DNA from 2 places in the Limnohabitans sp. TS-CS-82 genome. Region 1 is predicted to be linked to the other one. Evidence: riboswitches for the same ligand, from Rfam matches in the RefSeq annotation. Region 1 holds a riboswitch; the other holds the start of a gene.

Region 1 (7,714 bases):
GCAATGGCTGCATCCACTATGCAAGGGGTGGGTTGGCTCAGCACGCAATCGGCCGTGTTTCGTCCTGTGTGGACTTTGCTGCATCTGTTTGCGTTTTTGGTGGGCTTGCTGCTGTTGTGGCGCGCAGAGCAACCCGTGTGGCTCGATGGCATGGGGCGCAGCATTTGGCGACGTGTGCAGGCCATGACCGCGCATCTCAAATTGCGCAACGGCGGCGCCGTTATTTTGGGTTTCTTGTGGGCACTGATGCCCTGTGGTTTGTTGTATGGCGCCTTGCTGGTGGCTGCTTTGAGCAACAGCCCTTTAGAAGGTGCAGGCGTGATGGCTTTGTTCGCCTTGGGCAGTGCCGTGGTGCTGACCGTCGGCCCTTGGTTATGGTTGCGTATGCGCGGCTTTAAGCCTTCTGGCGTTGCGGGCGCATCCAGCGGGGCATGGGGTGTGCGCTTGGCTGGCTTAGCTTTGGCTGTTAGTTCTGGCTGGGCCTTGTGGATGGGCTTGGTGGAGTACCAAGCGCCTTGGTGCGTGGTGCCGCAATAGCGTAAAAACGTTCGAAAGCCAGAACGGGCCTTGTCTTTCAGCTCGACAAGCCTTTGTAAAGCATGTAGGCCGCCAGCAAATACAACACGATGGCAAACACACGCTTGAGCTTTTTGACAGGCAGGCTGTGTGCAGCTTTGGCGCCCAAAGGCGCCGTGAATACGCTGCACAACGCGATCACCACCAATGCGGGCACCCAGATGTACCCAAAGGCGTCAGCGGGCAAGCCCTCGACCGAGCGGCCGCTGATGACATAGCCCAGCACGTTGGCCAACGCAATCGGAAAACCCAGTGCCGAGCTGGTGGCCACGGCATTGTGAATCGCCACGTTGCACCAAGCCATAAAGGGCACGCTGATAAAGCCGCCACCCGCACCGACCAAGCCTGACAAAAAGCCAATCGCACCGCCTGCACCGGCCAATCCCACGGGACCGGGCACTTGACGTGTGGGGGCAGGTTTTTTGTCCAAAAACATTTGTGTGGCTGAGAAGCCAACAAACAAGCCAAAGAATGTGGCTAAGTAAGAACCTTTGAGAATGGCAAACACGCCCAAGCTGCCAATCATGCTGCCCAGCACGATGCCGGGTGCCAAACCTTTGACCAAGTCCCAACGCACAGCGCCACGTTTGTGATGGGCGCGCACGCTAGAGATGGACGTGAAGATGATGGTGGCCATCGATGTGGCAATCGCCATCTTGACGGCTAAGTTGGCGTCAACGCCTCGCTGCGACAACAGGATGGTGATGAATGGCACCATCACCATGCCACCTCCGATGCCCAATAAGCCTGCCAGAAAACCTGTGCAAATGCCTAATGCGGCGAGTTCGAAGATCAGTTGGGGTTGGAGGTCCATGAGAGGGCGAGGCCTTAAGACAAAAGAAGAAGGTGTCTGCAAGGGCCTCGGGGCCGTCATCCTGAACCGGGGGTTCAGGTGGGCGAGGTCAGTTTGACGTTGGGTTCATCTGACGCGAGACGATCACGCTCATCAAACGATGTTCCAAGCCCGGGCTCATATGAGCATTGGTTCAAGGAAATATAAAGCCCCAAGGACTTGCAGACCGCGCCATTGTAGGCGCGCTTTAGAGCAACCGGTTGTCGCTGGCGAGCACGTTGTCGAGTCGTTGCAGCAGGGCTTGCATTTGCGCTGTGGATGCACTGAGATCGCTCTCGTTTGGCACCGAAGTGGGGCGGTCAGTCAAGTCAAACGCCAAGTTCAGTGCAGCTAAAACCGCGATACGGTCGCGCGCTTTGATCTTGCCGGCATCGCGAATCTTGCACATGGCCTCGTCCACTTTGCCCACCGCTTGGCCCAAACGTGTTTCGCCACCCTCGGGGCAACCCAACACATAGCCTTGACCCATGATTTGAACTTCGATTTGCTTCATGCTTTGTCTTTCTCGGTCGAGCTTTGCGGTAAGCGCTCAATCAATGCATCAATGCGATGACGCGCGGCACTCAGGCGCGACTTCATCAGATCGCGCTCGTGGGTGAGTTCTTGCACTTGTGCGGTCAGCAAGGCGTTGGTGCGCATCAGTTCTTCATGACGCAGCAGCAAACGCTCCACGCGTTCGGCGATTTGATCGATCAGGGGTGTGTTTGACATGGCCCGCACATTTTAAGGTGGCTGAAAGGTTAGCCGCTAAAATTTGAAATGTTGGTGCTCGCCGCGTGGTTCACACGCTGCAGTTCAACGGGAAGCAGGAAGGTCGCGTCGCTCGCTCGACAACACCCAACCTGCGCTGCCCCCGCAACGGTCAAGCGGACGAGCCCTTTGGCTCCGCTTCTGTCACACAAGCCACTGAGCGCCTTGAACAAGCGTTTGGGAAGGCGACAGAGGTAGTCTCCGCCAGCCCGGATACCGGCCAACAAGGTGGCGGTGCGTCTAAAAACGTGCTGCTTGAACGCTCAAGCACTGTCGGGGAAGGCGGTGAGGGCACACAACTGTTGGTTTTAAATCATGAAGAAATCTATTCGTCTCCGTGCGCGCGCGTTTGTGCCTGCGCTCTCTGTTTTGTCTTTGGCTGTCGCTGCGAGCGTTCAGGCGCAAGGCATTGAAATTAATCCTGTGGTGATTTCTGCTTCGCGCATGGAGCAGCCTTTGTCAGAGGTGTTGTCCTCTGTGTCGGTGATCACACGTCAAGACATTGAAAAGTCGCAGGCGCCCACGCTGGTTGATTTGTTGCAGGGCGAATCTGGCGTTGAATATGGCAGGAACGGTGGCCCAGGCTCACAAACATCCATTTTTTTGCGGGGACAGGAAAGTAAAAATTTGGTCGTCTTAATTGATGGGGTCAAGACGCAAGCCGATGGTGGTGGATTTTTGACAGTTACCGATATGCCTTTGTCACAAATTGAACGCATCGAAATTTTGCGTGGGAATGCAGGTGCTCTCTATGGTGATGCTGCGATTGGTGGTGTGATTAACATTTACACGCGCCAAGGTAAAGGAGCTCCAAAAGCTTACGGATCAATAGGTTATGGTTCAAAAAATACAGCAGACATGAATGTGGGTTTAGGCGGTACATCGTCAGACTATGGCTTTGATGTGAATGCCGGACAAAAGTCTTCGACGGGCTTTACATCCATGGACCCAGCCTTGAGCAACCGTGTTAATCCTGATCGTGACGGCTACAACGCCGAATATTTCAGTGCCAAGTTGAGCAAGAAATTGAATTCGGACACAGAGATTGGCATGCGCTTTAGAACGCAGACAACAGACGCTGATTACGACGCAAAATCGAACCCTGATTATTCAGCCTCGCTGCCGACCGATGTGCACCGTTCCTTGAAAAAAACCAACGTGGGCAGCGCGTATGTTCGACGACAAGTCAGTGATGCGTGGAGCACTACCGTTAATTTTTCGGATTCCGTGACAAGTTACGAAGAATTTAAAAATGGTCTAAATAACGGCCGTTACAACTCGCATCAAAGCGCTGTTAATTGGAGCAATCACTACCAAGCAAATCCCAATACAGCAGCAACGGCAGGGTTGGATTACGTTTCAGATAAGCACGAGGAATACAACAGCTTCGAGTTTGAAAAGCGCACAGTTGCGGGTTATGTTGGCATGACGCAGAAGATGGATAAGTTGACCCTTCAAGCCAATTTGCGACGCGATTTGATTAGCTCTGATTACCGAGATGCGTTGAGCGTCAGTTCATTGCAGCCCAATGCCACATCAACACTTCTTGGGGCGGGTTACCAACTGACCTCTACGTGGAAAGTTACAGGAACTGTATCAACGGGTTTTCGAGCACCCTCTGCGACTGAAATTTCAAATAGTCCAAGCTTGAAGCAAGAAGAGTTCAAGTCGAAAGAAACGGGACTTGTTTATGCTGATCAACAGACCTTGGGTCGCATCGCCTATTTCCACACGATGACCCACAATTCCATTGACTGGTTTGAAGATGCGCAAGGGCAATGGGCAGTTAGGAATGCTGGTGAAGTTGAAAACAAAGGGGTTGATGCATCATTGAGGACCCGTTGGATGGGACATAGTGTCAAGCTTTCAGCGGTAACGCAAGATCCAAAAAACATCACGGGTGGATATGCGCCAGGACGTCGTGCAAAAAATTATGGGTCGATAGACATTTCTAAAGTCTTTCTTGACTATGAGCTGGGCGTCAAGTTGTTTGCAACTGGTGCAAGACCAAACTTTAACGAAGTGAACTCTGACATGCTTGCGGGTTATTCCATTTGGTCGTTTTATGCCAGTCGGAAAATTGATACCGATTGGACAGCCCGCGTTCGCTTGGAAAATGCGTTTGATCGTCATTACGTGATCGCGGGGGGGTACAACACCCCAGGTCGCGGCATCTACGCCACCTTGCAATACCAACCCAAGTAACTTGCATGCTTGATCTTCTTCCCCAACGCATCGTCTGCCTCACCGAGGAAACGACAGAGTGGCTGTACATGCTGGGGGAAGAGGCGCGCATTGTGGGTATCTCGGGTTACACCGTGCGCCCACGTCGTGCGCGTGATGAGAAGCCTAAAGTGAGCGCGTTTTTGAGCGCCAAGATTGACAAGATCTTGGCGCTCAAGCCCGATTGCGTGTTTGGTTTTTCTGATTTGCAGGCGGATATTGCCGCCTTGCTCATCCGTGCGGGTGTGCAGGTCACGGTGTTCAACCAACGCAGCGTCGACGAGATTTTTTCTGTGCTGTACCAAGTGGCTGCGATGGTCGGCCAAGCCGAACAAGGCCTGCAGCGTTTGCAGCAAATGCGTGCGCAGTTGGACGGTATTCAAAAGACGGCGGCCACATTCAAGCGCCGACCCAAGGTGTATTTTGAAGAGTGGGACGAGCCGCACATCAGCGCGATTCGTTGGGTGTCTGAGCTGATTGGCATTGCCGGTGGCGACGATTGTTTTCCTGAGTTGGCACAAATGTCTATGGGCAAAGACCGCATCATTGCGAGTGGCCAAACCATCGTGGACCGTGCGCCCGACATCATCATTGGTTCGCTGTGTGGCAAGAAATTTCGCCCCGAAAAAGCAGCGGCACGCGAAGGCTGGCAAGGCGTGCCAGCAGTTCTAAATAACCAAATTTTTGAAATCAAATCGGCTGATATTTTGCAGCCAGGCCCTGCGGCCCTGACCGATGGCGTGACGCAGTTGCATCGCATCTTCCAGCAGTGGGAGGCCACTTATGCGTAAGCGCTCGCCTAACGGGCGCATGGCCGTGTGGTGCGTGCGGTGCGTGCGGTGGCTCTTGGCCGTCATCACCAGTTTCACCTGTCTCGTGCAAGCCGTGGTGCTCCGCGATGACCGCCAGATAGAGGTGACCATCGCGAAACCACCGCAACGCATCGTCAGCTTGTTACCTTCATTGACTGAGACCGTGTGTGCATTGGGCCAATGTCAAAAGCTGGTGGGTGTGGACCGTTATTCCAATTGGCCCGAGAGCATTGCCAAGGTGCCGCGTATGGGCGGCGGGATCGACCCCAATATTGAAAGCGTGGTGGCCCTCAAGCCCGACTTGGTGTTGATGGCGACCTCGGCGCGCGGTGCTGAGCGGTTTGCCGCGTTGGGTTTGACGGTGCTCGCTTTAGAGCCTCGTTCGCATGCCGATGTGCAGCGCGTGATGCGCATCGTGGCGCAGGCTTTGGATGTGCCAGTGGCTGAGAGTGATCGCGTGTGGCGCCACATCGATGCAGCGGTGAATGCAGCAGCACAGTCCATCCCTGCGCAAGCCCAAGGCCAACGCGTGTACTTTGAAGTCAGTCGTGCGCCGTATGGCGCCAGTGAGTCGTCGTTCATCGGTGAGACGTTACAGCGTTTGGGTGCGCGCAACATCTTGCCTGCATCGCTGGGCCCCTTTCCCAAAATCAATCCTGAGTTTGTGGTGCGTGCGCAGCCCGACATCATCATGGTGGGCGACAGCAACTTTGCCGACATGACCACGCGCCCTGGTTGGCAAAACATGCGGGCCATGCGCACGCAGCGTGTGTGTCATTTCAAGTCTGAAGAGTCCGATGTGTTGGTGCGTGCGGGCCCGCGCATGGCCGAGGCCGCACGCCTGATGGCCAAGTGTTTGACGGACAAAGCCAATGACAAGCCGAAAGGCCAACCATGACAACGCACGGCACACGTTGGTCGCCTGCGTTGGTGGCGTTGAGCTTGTTGGTGTTGTGCGTGCTTGGTATTGCGCTGGGTAGTGCCGTGGGCAGCACAGGGTTCGAGAGTTGGCTCAGTGCCCTGCATGACGACATTGCTTGGCAAATCGTGTGGGACATTCGTTTGCCACGCAGCGTGGGCGCTTGCGCCGCAGGTGCATTGCTGGGGCTTGCAGGCGCATTGGCACAAGGCTTGTTTCGCAATCCATTGGCTGATCCGTACTTGCTTGGTAGTGCATCCGGTGCTTCGCTGGGTGTCGCGGTGGCTTTGGCTCTGTTTGGTGGCAACCCGTTTGCCACAGAGTTTTTGGTGCGTTTAGGGTTAACAGGTGCTGCGTTTGTGGGCGCGGTGTTGGCCGTGATGCTCACCCTTGTGCTGGCGCGTGGTGTGCAGCACACGCTGCGTTTGTTGTTGGCCGGTGTGATTGTGGGCGTGGTGTTGGGTGCGCTGGCGTCGCTCATCACCCTCATGCGTCCTGATGTGTTGCAAGGCATGCAAGGTTTTTTGTTGGGCTCGACCAGTTTCATCGGTTGGAATGCATGCGTGTTGATGCTGGGCGTGTTGTTCGTTTGCGTGGTCTTGGCCTTTGCGCTAAGCCGCGTGCTGGATGCTTTGAGCTTGGGTGAGTCCACCGCGTTGAGTTTGGGTTTACCGCTTGCCCCTGTACGTGTGGCGCTGGTGTGTGTGTTGGCGTTGGCCACAGGCACAGCCGTGGCACAAACGGGTTTGGTGGCTTTTGTGGGTTTGGCTGCGCCGCACTTGGTACGCTCGCTGGTGAAGAGCAAACACAACTGGGTGGTGGTGTTGTCCACCTTGATGGGCGGCGTGTTGCTGTTGACGGCTGACTTGCTGGCCCGCATGCTGTTGTCGCCCCAAGAGATGCCCGTGGGCGTGCTCACTGCGGTGTTGGGCGGTGGTTATTTGCTCTGGCTGATGTACCGCAGTCAAAGTGCGCCCCATGGCGCAAGCGCAAGGGCGGGGCAATGACGATGCAATGCAATAACCGTCAAAGCATGTCCGTTCAAAGAATAGCCATGCGCCTGCAGGATGTACGAGTCTCTCTGGCGAGGCAAGAGGTGTTGCATGGCGTGGACCTCTCGTTTACAGCAGGCCGTTGGACCAGCATCGTTGGCCCGAATGGTGCGGGCAAGTCCACCTTGCTCAAAGCCATGGCTGGGCTGTTGCACGTCACAGGTCGCATCTTTTTGTTTGACCAAGAGTTGATGGCCATGGACCGCAAGCAGCGCGCGCAGCAACTGTCATGGTTAGGTCAAAACGAATCAACGTCTGATGATTTGCGTGTGTGGGATGTGGTCATGCTGGGCCGCATGCCGCACCAAGACTGGTTGGCAGCACCCAATGCCCATGACCATGCCGTGGTCGAAACCGCCTTGAAAGCCACACAGGCGTGGGACTGGCGCGAGCGTTCCTTAGGGCAGCTCTCAGGTGGCGAGCGTCAACGCGTGTTGTTGGCCCGTGCCATGGCCGTGCAAGCGCAAGTGATGTTGATGGACGAGCCACTTGCCAACTTAGACCCACCTCACCAAGTGGATTGGCTAGA
Region 2 (7,714 bases), on a different contig from region 1:
GTGGTCATGTCCGCAAAGTTGCTGTCGCCCACCATGATGAGGTCGGGTTGTGCACGCACCACAAATTCGGGATTGATTTTGGGAAACGGTCCTAGTGATGCAGGCAAGATGTTGCGTGCACCCAAGCGCTGCAAGGTCTCACCAATGAACGACGATTCACTGGCACCATAGGGCGCACGGCTGACTTCAAAGTACACACGCTGACCTTTGGCCTGTGCCGGAATCGATTGCGCGGCAGCATTCACCGCGGCATCGATGTGGCGCCACACGCGGTCACTCTCAACGAGCGGCACATCCATAGCTTGCGCCACGATGCGCATGACGCGCTGCACATCGGCATGCGACCGTGGTTCAAACGCCAACACCGTCAAACCTAAAGAGGTCAAACGCTCGGCACCGCGCGCCGAGGTGGCCATCAACACCAAATCGGGCTTAGCCGCCACCACGCTTTCAATATTGGGGTCGATGCCACCGCCCATGCGTGGCAACTTAGCAATGCTCTCGGGCCAATTGGAATAACGGTCCACGCCCACCAGCTTGTCGCACTGCCCCAAAGCACACACAGTCTCGGTGAGTGAGGGCAACAGACTGACGATGCGCTGTGGTGTTTTGGCGATGGTCACCTCTATCTGGCGGTCATCGCGCAACACCACAGCATGTGCGGTGCTGGTCATGATGAACAACGTCGCTAGCGCGAGGATGCCTTTAAGCATGGGTCGCCTCCCACTGCTGAATGATGTGGTGCAACTGCGCCACGCCATCGGTCAAAGCCGCAGGGCCTGGCTGCAAGATGTCGGCAGATTTGATTTCAAAGATTTGGTTATGGCGAACCGCTGGCACGTCTTGCCAACCGTCACGCGCGGCAGCTTTTTCAGGGCGAAACTTTTTGCCGCACAGCGAGCCAATGATGATGTCAGGCGCACGGTCCACGATGGTTTGGCCACTGGCAATGATGCGGTCTTTGCCCATGGGCATTTGCGCCAATTCAGGAAAACAATCATCGCCACCTGCGATGTGGATGAGTTCGCTCACCCAACGAATGCCGCTGATGTGCGGCTCATCCCACTCTTCAAAATACACCTTGGGCCGACGCTTGAAGGTGGCGGCCGTTTGTTGAATGACCTCTAACTGCGCGCGCATGTGCTGCAAACGCTGCAAGCCCTGATCGGCTTGACCCACCATCGCAGCCACTTGGTAGAGCATCGAAAAAATCTCGTCCACGCTGCGTTGGTTGAACACCGTGACCTGTACACCCGCACGGATGAGCAAGGCCGCGATGTCGGCCTGCAAATCAGAAAACCCAAACACGCAATCGGGCTTGAGTGCCAAGATCTTGTCCATCTTGGCACTCAAGAATGCACTCACTTTAGGCTTCTCGTCACGCGCACGACGTGGGCGCACGGTGTAACCCGAGATGCCCACAATGCGCGCCTCTTCCCCCAGCATGTACAGCCACTCTGTCGTTTCCTCGGTGAGGCAGACGATGCGTTGAGGTAGAAGGGACGTAATCACAAATTAGAAGCTCCGGCGAGCCGTGAAAGTCCATGTTCGCCCTGCTTGAGGGTAGATGGATCGACTGGCAGGATTGCAGCGAGATCGGTAATCGTAGTACTGCTTATCAAACAAGTTTGAAATTTGCCCCGAGAACATCCACGCATCAAAACTATGGCTATATCTTAAATTCGTCAAGGAAAAGCTTTGTATAGCTTGCGAGCATGTGTTACTTAAATCGCCAGCAACCCTCTGCTCTGATACCCATTGATTTAAAAGCACAACTTGCTGAGTCGCGCTCATTTGATACATCAAGTTCGCAGTCAAACTTTGCTCAGGTGACAAGGGAACTTCCTTACCTGCATATTGTCCATCTCTGAAAGTTGATTTGCGCTGCGCGACCTGCACACCTCCACGCAAAGATGAATTCAACTTCACTTTTGCTTCAAATTCCACACCCTCTCGACGAGTAGGATCAAAATTCATGTTCGTCATGTAATCTGCGCCGAGTCCAATTTCGTCTCTCAAATCACTACGGTAATAACGAACCGTCCAATAACCTTCTGAATATTTTTGACGGTACCCTAATTCATGATCCTTTGAAGTTTGCGGACGAAGCAAGTTCAGCGTACTAGGTGGGCACCCAAATGAGCAACTAAACTCATCGGCATTGGGTAAGCGAAAACTTGTTCCTAAACGGCCATAAAGCTCGGCTCCTTGGGTAACTCGTTTTGCCAATCCGAGCTCCCAACTATTGTTCGAAGCGTCCAACGTTCCGTTAGAGTCGCCTTTTGCTTCTCGATAAGACTCCGTGTGCCGGACACCGGCAAACGCCTTAATGCCCACTGGCGTCCAATCCAATTCTTGACGAACGTACAGGGCATCCGAAGACTGATTGATACGAACATTTGTGCCCCACGTCGGAGCCAAAAGTACTTTATCTTGCTCCCAGCGCTCAGAGTCCAGTCCAACTATAAAACGCCCCGCTGCTTGCAACATGGACAGGCTGCGCCAAGCTCTCAATCCGACACGCGTTGTATCGGTTTTGCTATCACTGGTGTATCCATCAGCGATGTAATACCCCTTCGATTGAACATTACGGTGATTTACATCAGCGCCAACCCTCCAAACATCTAACGGCAGTTCTACACTTAGCAATAGATTAGCTGTATCAGTTTTTCCGTTGTCATTGAGCTTGAAAGATTGACGCGGATTATTTTGAAACTCCGAAACGTTAATGCCACCTGGCAAGCCACCAGCTTGTGACTGCACGCCTAATTGAGCAGACAAGCTCTGCCCCCCATCAGACCATGTTGTTCTGGCCAAGGCATTTCGCTCTTGAACACGAAAGTTGTCGCGATGATTATCTGAATTCAGCGCTGCACCATAAATTTGTGATTTCCAGTTCTCAGATGCGGTTCGCATCTCAACACGAACATCACGTGTACCGTTGTTACCTGCGCCAACAGACACCGCACCACCAGACTCAGCCATTCCTCGACCGGTGATGATGTTAATCATGCCAGCTGTAGCCCCTTCCCCATGCAAAACAGCTCCGCTACCACGGACAATTTCAATCCGCTCTATGCTGTCTACTGGAATCCAGCTGATTGCGGCTCCGCCCATATCACCTTCGTTCAATCGAACACCATCCACCATGATGACCAAATTGCTGCTAGCTGTTTCGCCGAAGCCACGTATATCTAACGTCGGATTGCGCCCCCCAGTTGTATCAATACGTGTCACAGCGCCCCCTAACCATCGAATGGCGTCGCTTGCATCTGTCACACCAGCAGATCGAATTTCCTCAGCCGTGATTACTGAAACACCCATCGGCAGAAGCGTTGGATCTTGAGGTATTCGATTCGCCGTGATGACCGCATCGGGAAGCACACGATCATTCATAGCTTGAGCATGGACAGACGCAACAACAGCCAAAGACAAAACAGAAAGCGCAGGAGCAAACGCGCGTGCGCGAATAGATTTTTTCATGATTTAAATACCAACATGTCATGCTCTCACCGCCTTCCCCGACAGTGCTTGAGCGATTTAGCGGTGCGTTTTTAGACGCACCGCCACCTTGTTGGCCGGTATCCGGGCTGGCGGAGACTACCTCTGTCGCCTTCCCAAACGCTTGTTCAAGGCGTTCAGTGGCTTGTGTGACAGAAGCGGAGCACAAGGGCTCGTCCGCTTGACCGTTGCGGGGGCAGCGCAGGTTAGGTGTTTGTCGAGCAAGTCGACGCAACCCTCCTGCTTCCCGTTGAACTGAGGCGTGTGAACCACACCTCGAGCACCAACATTGGCAATTTTAGCAATTAACCTTGCAGCCACCTTAAAATGCACAGGCCATGTCACAAACACCCCTGATCGATCAAATTGCCCAGCGCGTCGAGCATTTATTGCTGCGCCACGAAGAACTGCAACGCACCAATGCCTTGCTGGCCACGCAAGTGCAAGAACTCACGCATGAGCGCGACTTGCTCAAGTCACGCCTTGGCGCAGCGCGCCACCGCATTGACGCATTGATTGATCGCCTACCCCAAGGCGCAGAGGCACAGACAAAGGACATCGCGTGAAGCAAATCGAAGTTCAAATCATGGGCCAAGGCTACGTGCTGGGCTGCCCCGAAGGTGGCGAAACGCGTTTGGGTCAAGCCGTGGCCAAAGTGGACGAGGCCATGTGCAAGATTCGCGATGCCGGCAAGATCAAAGCCCGCGACCGCATTGCGGTGTTGGCAGCCCTCAACTTGGCATTTGACTTGACCGATCGCCCTGCTGCTGTGCAAGCCAGCGGCGATAGCAGCGCTTCTAGCACCGACCTGCACAACTTGCTGCAGCGTATGGATGCAGTGCTCGCACGCGACAACCAACTCATCTAAGCGGCGCCTACAATCAACGTGTCTGCAAGTCCTTGGGGCTTTATATTTCCTTGAACCAATGCTCATAGAGCTCGGGCTTGGAACATCGGTTGATGAGCGTGATCGTCTCGCGTCAGATGAACCCAACGTTGACCTGACCTCGCCCACCTGAACCCCCGGTTCAGGATGACGGCCTTGAGGAGCCTTGCAGACACCTTCTACTTTCTCAAGGCCTGCGCTCTCATGGACCTCCAACCCCAACTGATTTTTGAACTCGCTGCACTCGGCATTTGCACAGGCTTTTTAGCCGGGCTGCTTGGCATTGGGGGCGGCATGGTGATGGTGCCCTTCATCACTTTCATGCTTTCGCACCGCGGCGTCGATGCAGACCTTGCGGTCAAGATGGCCATTGCCACGTCGATGGCCACCATCATCTTCACCTCAGTCTCTAGCGTGCGCGCGCACCACAAGCGTGGCGCAGTGCGTTGGGATTTGGTCAAAGGCTTGGCGCCAGGCATCGTGCTGGGCAGCATGATTGGCAGCTTAGGTGTGTTTTACTGGCTCAAAGGCTCTTACTTGGCCATCTTCTTTGGCTTGTTTGTGGGCTTCTCAGCCACGCAAATGTTCTTAGATAAAAAGCCAGCGCCTACACGCCAAGTGCCCGCCACGGCTGGCCTGATGGGTGCAGGCGGTGCGATTGGTTTTCTCTCTGGTTTGGTCGGTGCTGGCGGCGGCTTTATCAGCGTGCCGTTCATGACCTGGTGCAACGTGGCCATTCACAACGCCGTGGCCACCAGCGCAGCCTTAGGCTTTCCTATTGCTGTCGCCAACGTGGCGGGCTACATCGTCAGTGGCATGACGGTGGAAGGTTTACCTGCGGATGCATTTGGTTTTATTTGGGTGCCAGCTTTGGTTGTCATTGCTGCTTGCAGCGTGTTCACTGCCCCTTTGGGCGCCAAGGCCGCGCACATGTTGCCCGTCAAAAAACTCAAGCGTGTGTTTGCCAGCGTCTTGTATGTGCTGGCCGCCTATATGTTTTACAAAGGCATCACCAGCTGATCACTGAGGCACCAAGCACCATGGGGCTTGGTACTCCACCAGACCCATCCACAGGGTCCAACCCGAGCTAGCGGCCAAAGCCAAACCCGCTAAGCGCACACCCCATGCTCCGTTGCCTGTGCTGATGATTTGCCCACCTCGCAAACGCAGCCAGACCCAAGGGCCAATCGTCAGCACCACAGCGCTACCCAATGCAAACAGGGCCATCACGCCTGCGCCCTCTAGCGGGCTGTTGCTGAGCGCAGCCACCAAGAGCGCGCCATACAGCAAACCACAAGGCATCAACGCCCACAACACACCCAAGACAACTGCGCCACCATTGCGCAGCTTGAGGTGCGCCGTCATGCTTTGCACACGACGCCAAATGCCACGGCCAAAGTCTTCGAGCCAAATGGGCTGCTCACCGCGCCACAGCAACAAACCACCCACCATGAAGGCCACGATGTGCATCAAGGTCCAGACGGGGCGAAACACAGCCGACTGGGTGCTGAGCCAACCCACGCCTTGCATGGTGCTGGCGGCCACTGCGCCTAAAGCGCTGTAGCCGATGACGCGGCCGAGTTGAAACAAAAGCATGGCAGACACGCCCTGCCCGCCTGATTGTTTTTGGGCAGCACGCCCAATACCTGCACAGGCCGCACCGCACATGGCCAAACAGTGCGGCCCACCCGCGAGCCCCATCAAGAGTGCGGTGAGAGCCAAAGTTGTGTTCATCAGATGATTTTAGAGAACCTTGCGCGGTTCTTGTCGGCTTGCAGGTATTTGTCAAAGACCATGGCGACGCCACGCACAAAGAACCAACCCAGCTCGGTCACGTGAATGCCCGCATCGTCCATGGTCAACAAGCCCTGCGCTTGCATGGTGGCCAAGCTTTCCATCTCTGCTGCGAAGTATTTTTTGAAGTCCACCAAGTGCGCCAACTCGACCGATTCAAACAGCACGCTACCTTGGCACATCAGTGCCATGATGACGGTGCGACGCACCAAGTCATCACGCGACAAAGCCATGCCACGTGCCACGGGCAAACGGCCTTGGTTGAGCAAGTCGTAATACTCGTCCAAGGTCTTGACGTTTTGACTGAAGGTGGGGCCCACGCGACCGATGGAAGAAACACCCAAGGCAATCAGATCGCAATCGGGCTGCGTGCTGTAGCCTTGAAAGTTGCGGTGCAAGCGGCCTTGGCGCTTGGCCACAGCCAGCGCGTCGTTGGGTAAGGCAAAGTGGTCCATGCCCACGTACACATAACCGGCCTCCACCAACACACGCATCGCGCTGGACAACATGACCAGCTTCGAAGCCGCAGGCGGCAAGTCTTGCGTATGGATGCGACGCTGTGGCTTGAAGCGCTCGGGCAAGTGCGCATAGGCATACAAGGCAATGCGGTCGGGACGCAGTTGGGTGATTTTTTCCAAAGTGCGCTCAAAGGTTTCTGGCGTTTGCATGGGCAAGCCATAAATCAAATCGGCATTGACGGATTCAAAACCCAATTCGCGCGCAGCAGCAACCAAGTCAAACACTTGCTCAGCGGGTTGAATACGATGCACCGCTTTTTGCACGGCGGGCTCAAAGTCTTGCACGCCAAAGCTCAGGCGGTTAAAGCCCAGTTCCGCCAAGTGGGCCAATCGCTCACGCGTCACCGTGCGTGGGTCAATCTCGACCGAGTATTCACCGCCTGGCGCAAACTGAAAGTTGCGACGCAGCATGGCCATGAGTTGCGCCAACTCTGCATCACTCAAAAACGTCGGGCTACCGCCACCCAAGTGCAATTGAGACACCACTTGACCTTGACCAAGGTGCGCAATGTTTAGATCAACCTCGCGCTCAAGGTAGCGCAAATACTCTGCGCCACGCTCGTGGTGTTTGGTGATGATCTTGTTACAGGCGCAGTAGTAACACAGTGACTCGCAAAACGGGATGTGCACATACAGCGACAAGGGATAGGCTTTGGCGCCCACACCATCGCGGCGTTGCTCTAACGCTTGCAAATAATCGGCCTCACCAAACGCCTCCACAAATCGGTCTGCCGTGGGATACGAGGTGTAACGCGGCCCCGCCACGTCATAGCGCTGCAAAAGTTCTGGATTGAGGACAAGAGAATGCATAAGTTCACACCTAAATTTGCGCTCCATAATAGGCGTGCAGGCGCAGCAAAAAGTTGACCTGCATCAACACAAACGACTGTCAGACCCCATGAATTCCACCAGTATCAAAGTCGCCTGTTCCAATTGCAATTTGCGCGAACTGTGCATGCCTTTAGGCTTGAACGAGAGCGAGATGGAGCGTGTGGACGAAGTGGTGGCCACACGC

The links. Region 1 has a riboswitch for cobalamin ahead of C5F52_RS11215 (TonB-dependent receptor domain-containing protein). Riboswitches for the same ligand answer to the same signal wherever they lie in the genome.
Region 2: linked by a shared signal. The riboswitch ahead of C5F52_RS15185 (TonB-dependent receptor) and the one ahead of C5F52_RS11215 (TonB-dependent receptor domain-containing protein) in region 1 are both predicted to bind cobalamin.

Annotation. Positions count from the first base shown of each region.
Region 1 covers NZ_PTQX01000004.1:280,052-287,765, reverse strand. The annotation lists gene C5F52_RS11235 (sulfite exporter TauE/SafE family protein) at 1-537, shown strand, start outside; gene C5F52_RS11230 (sulfite exporter TauE/SafE family protein) at 575-1,390, opposite strand; gene C5F52_RS11225 (cell division protein ZapA) at 1,617-1,922, opposite strand; gene C5F52_RS11220 (DUF904 domain-containing protein) at 1,919-2,140, opposite strand; cobalamin riboswitch at 2,176-2,419, shown strand; gene C5F52_RS11215 (TonB-dependent receptor domain-containing protein) at 2,495-4,384, shown strand; gene C5F52_RS11210 (ABC transporter substrate-binding protein) at 4,390-5,193, shown strand; gene C5F52_RS11205 (ABC transporter substrate-binding protein) at 5,186-6,112, shown strand; gene C5F52_RS11200 (iron ABC transporter permease) at 6,109-7,140, shown strand; gene C5F52_RS11195 (ABC transporter ATP-binding protein) at 7,167-7,714, shown strand, end outside.
Region 2 covers NZ_PTQX01000007.1:123,232-130,945, reverse strand. The annotation lists gene C5F52_RS15195 (ABC transporter substrate-binding protein) at 1-713, opposite strand, end outside; gene C5F52_RS15190 (ABC transporter substrate-binding protein) at 706-1,509, opposite strand; gene C5F52_RS15185 (TonB-dependent receptor) at 1,516-3,483, opposite strand; cobalamin riboswitch at 3,559-3,804, opposite strand; gene C5F52_RS15180 (DUF904 domain-containing protein) at 3,840-4,067, shown strand; gene C5F52_RS15175 (cell division protein ZapA) at 4,064-4,369, shown strand; gene C5F52_RS15170 (sulfite exporter TauE/SafE family protein) at 4,592-5,407, shown strand; gene C5F52_RS15165 (sulfite exporter TauE/SafE family protein) at 5,408-6,121, opposite strand; gene hemN (oxygen-independent coproporphyrinogen III oxidase) at 6,121-7,509, opposite strand; gene fnr (fumarate/nitrate reduction transcriptional regulator Fnr) at 7,586-7,714, shown strand, end outside.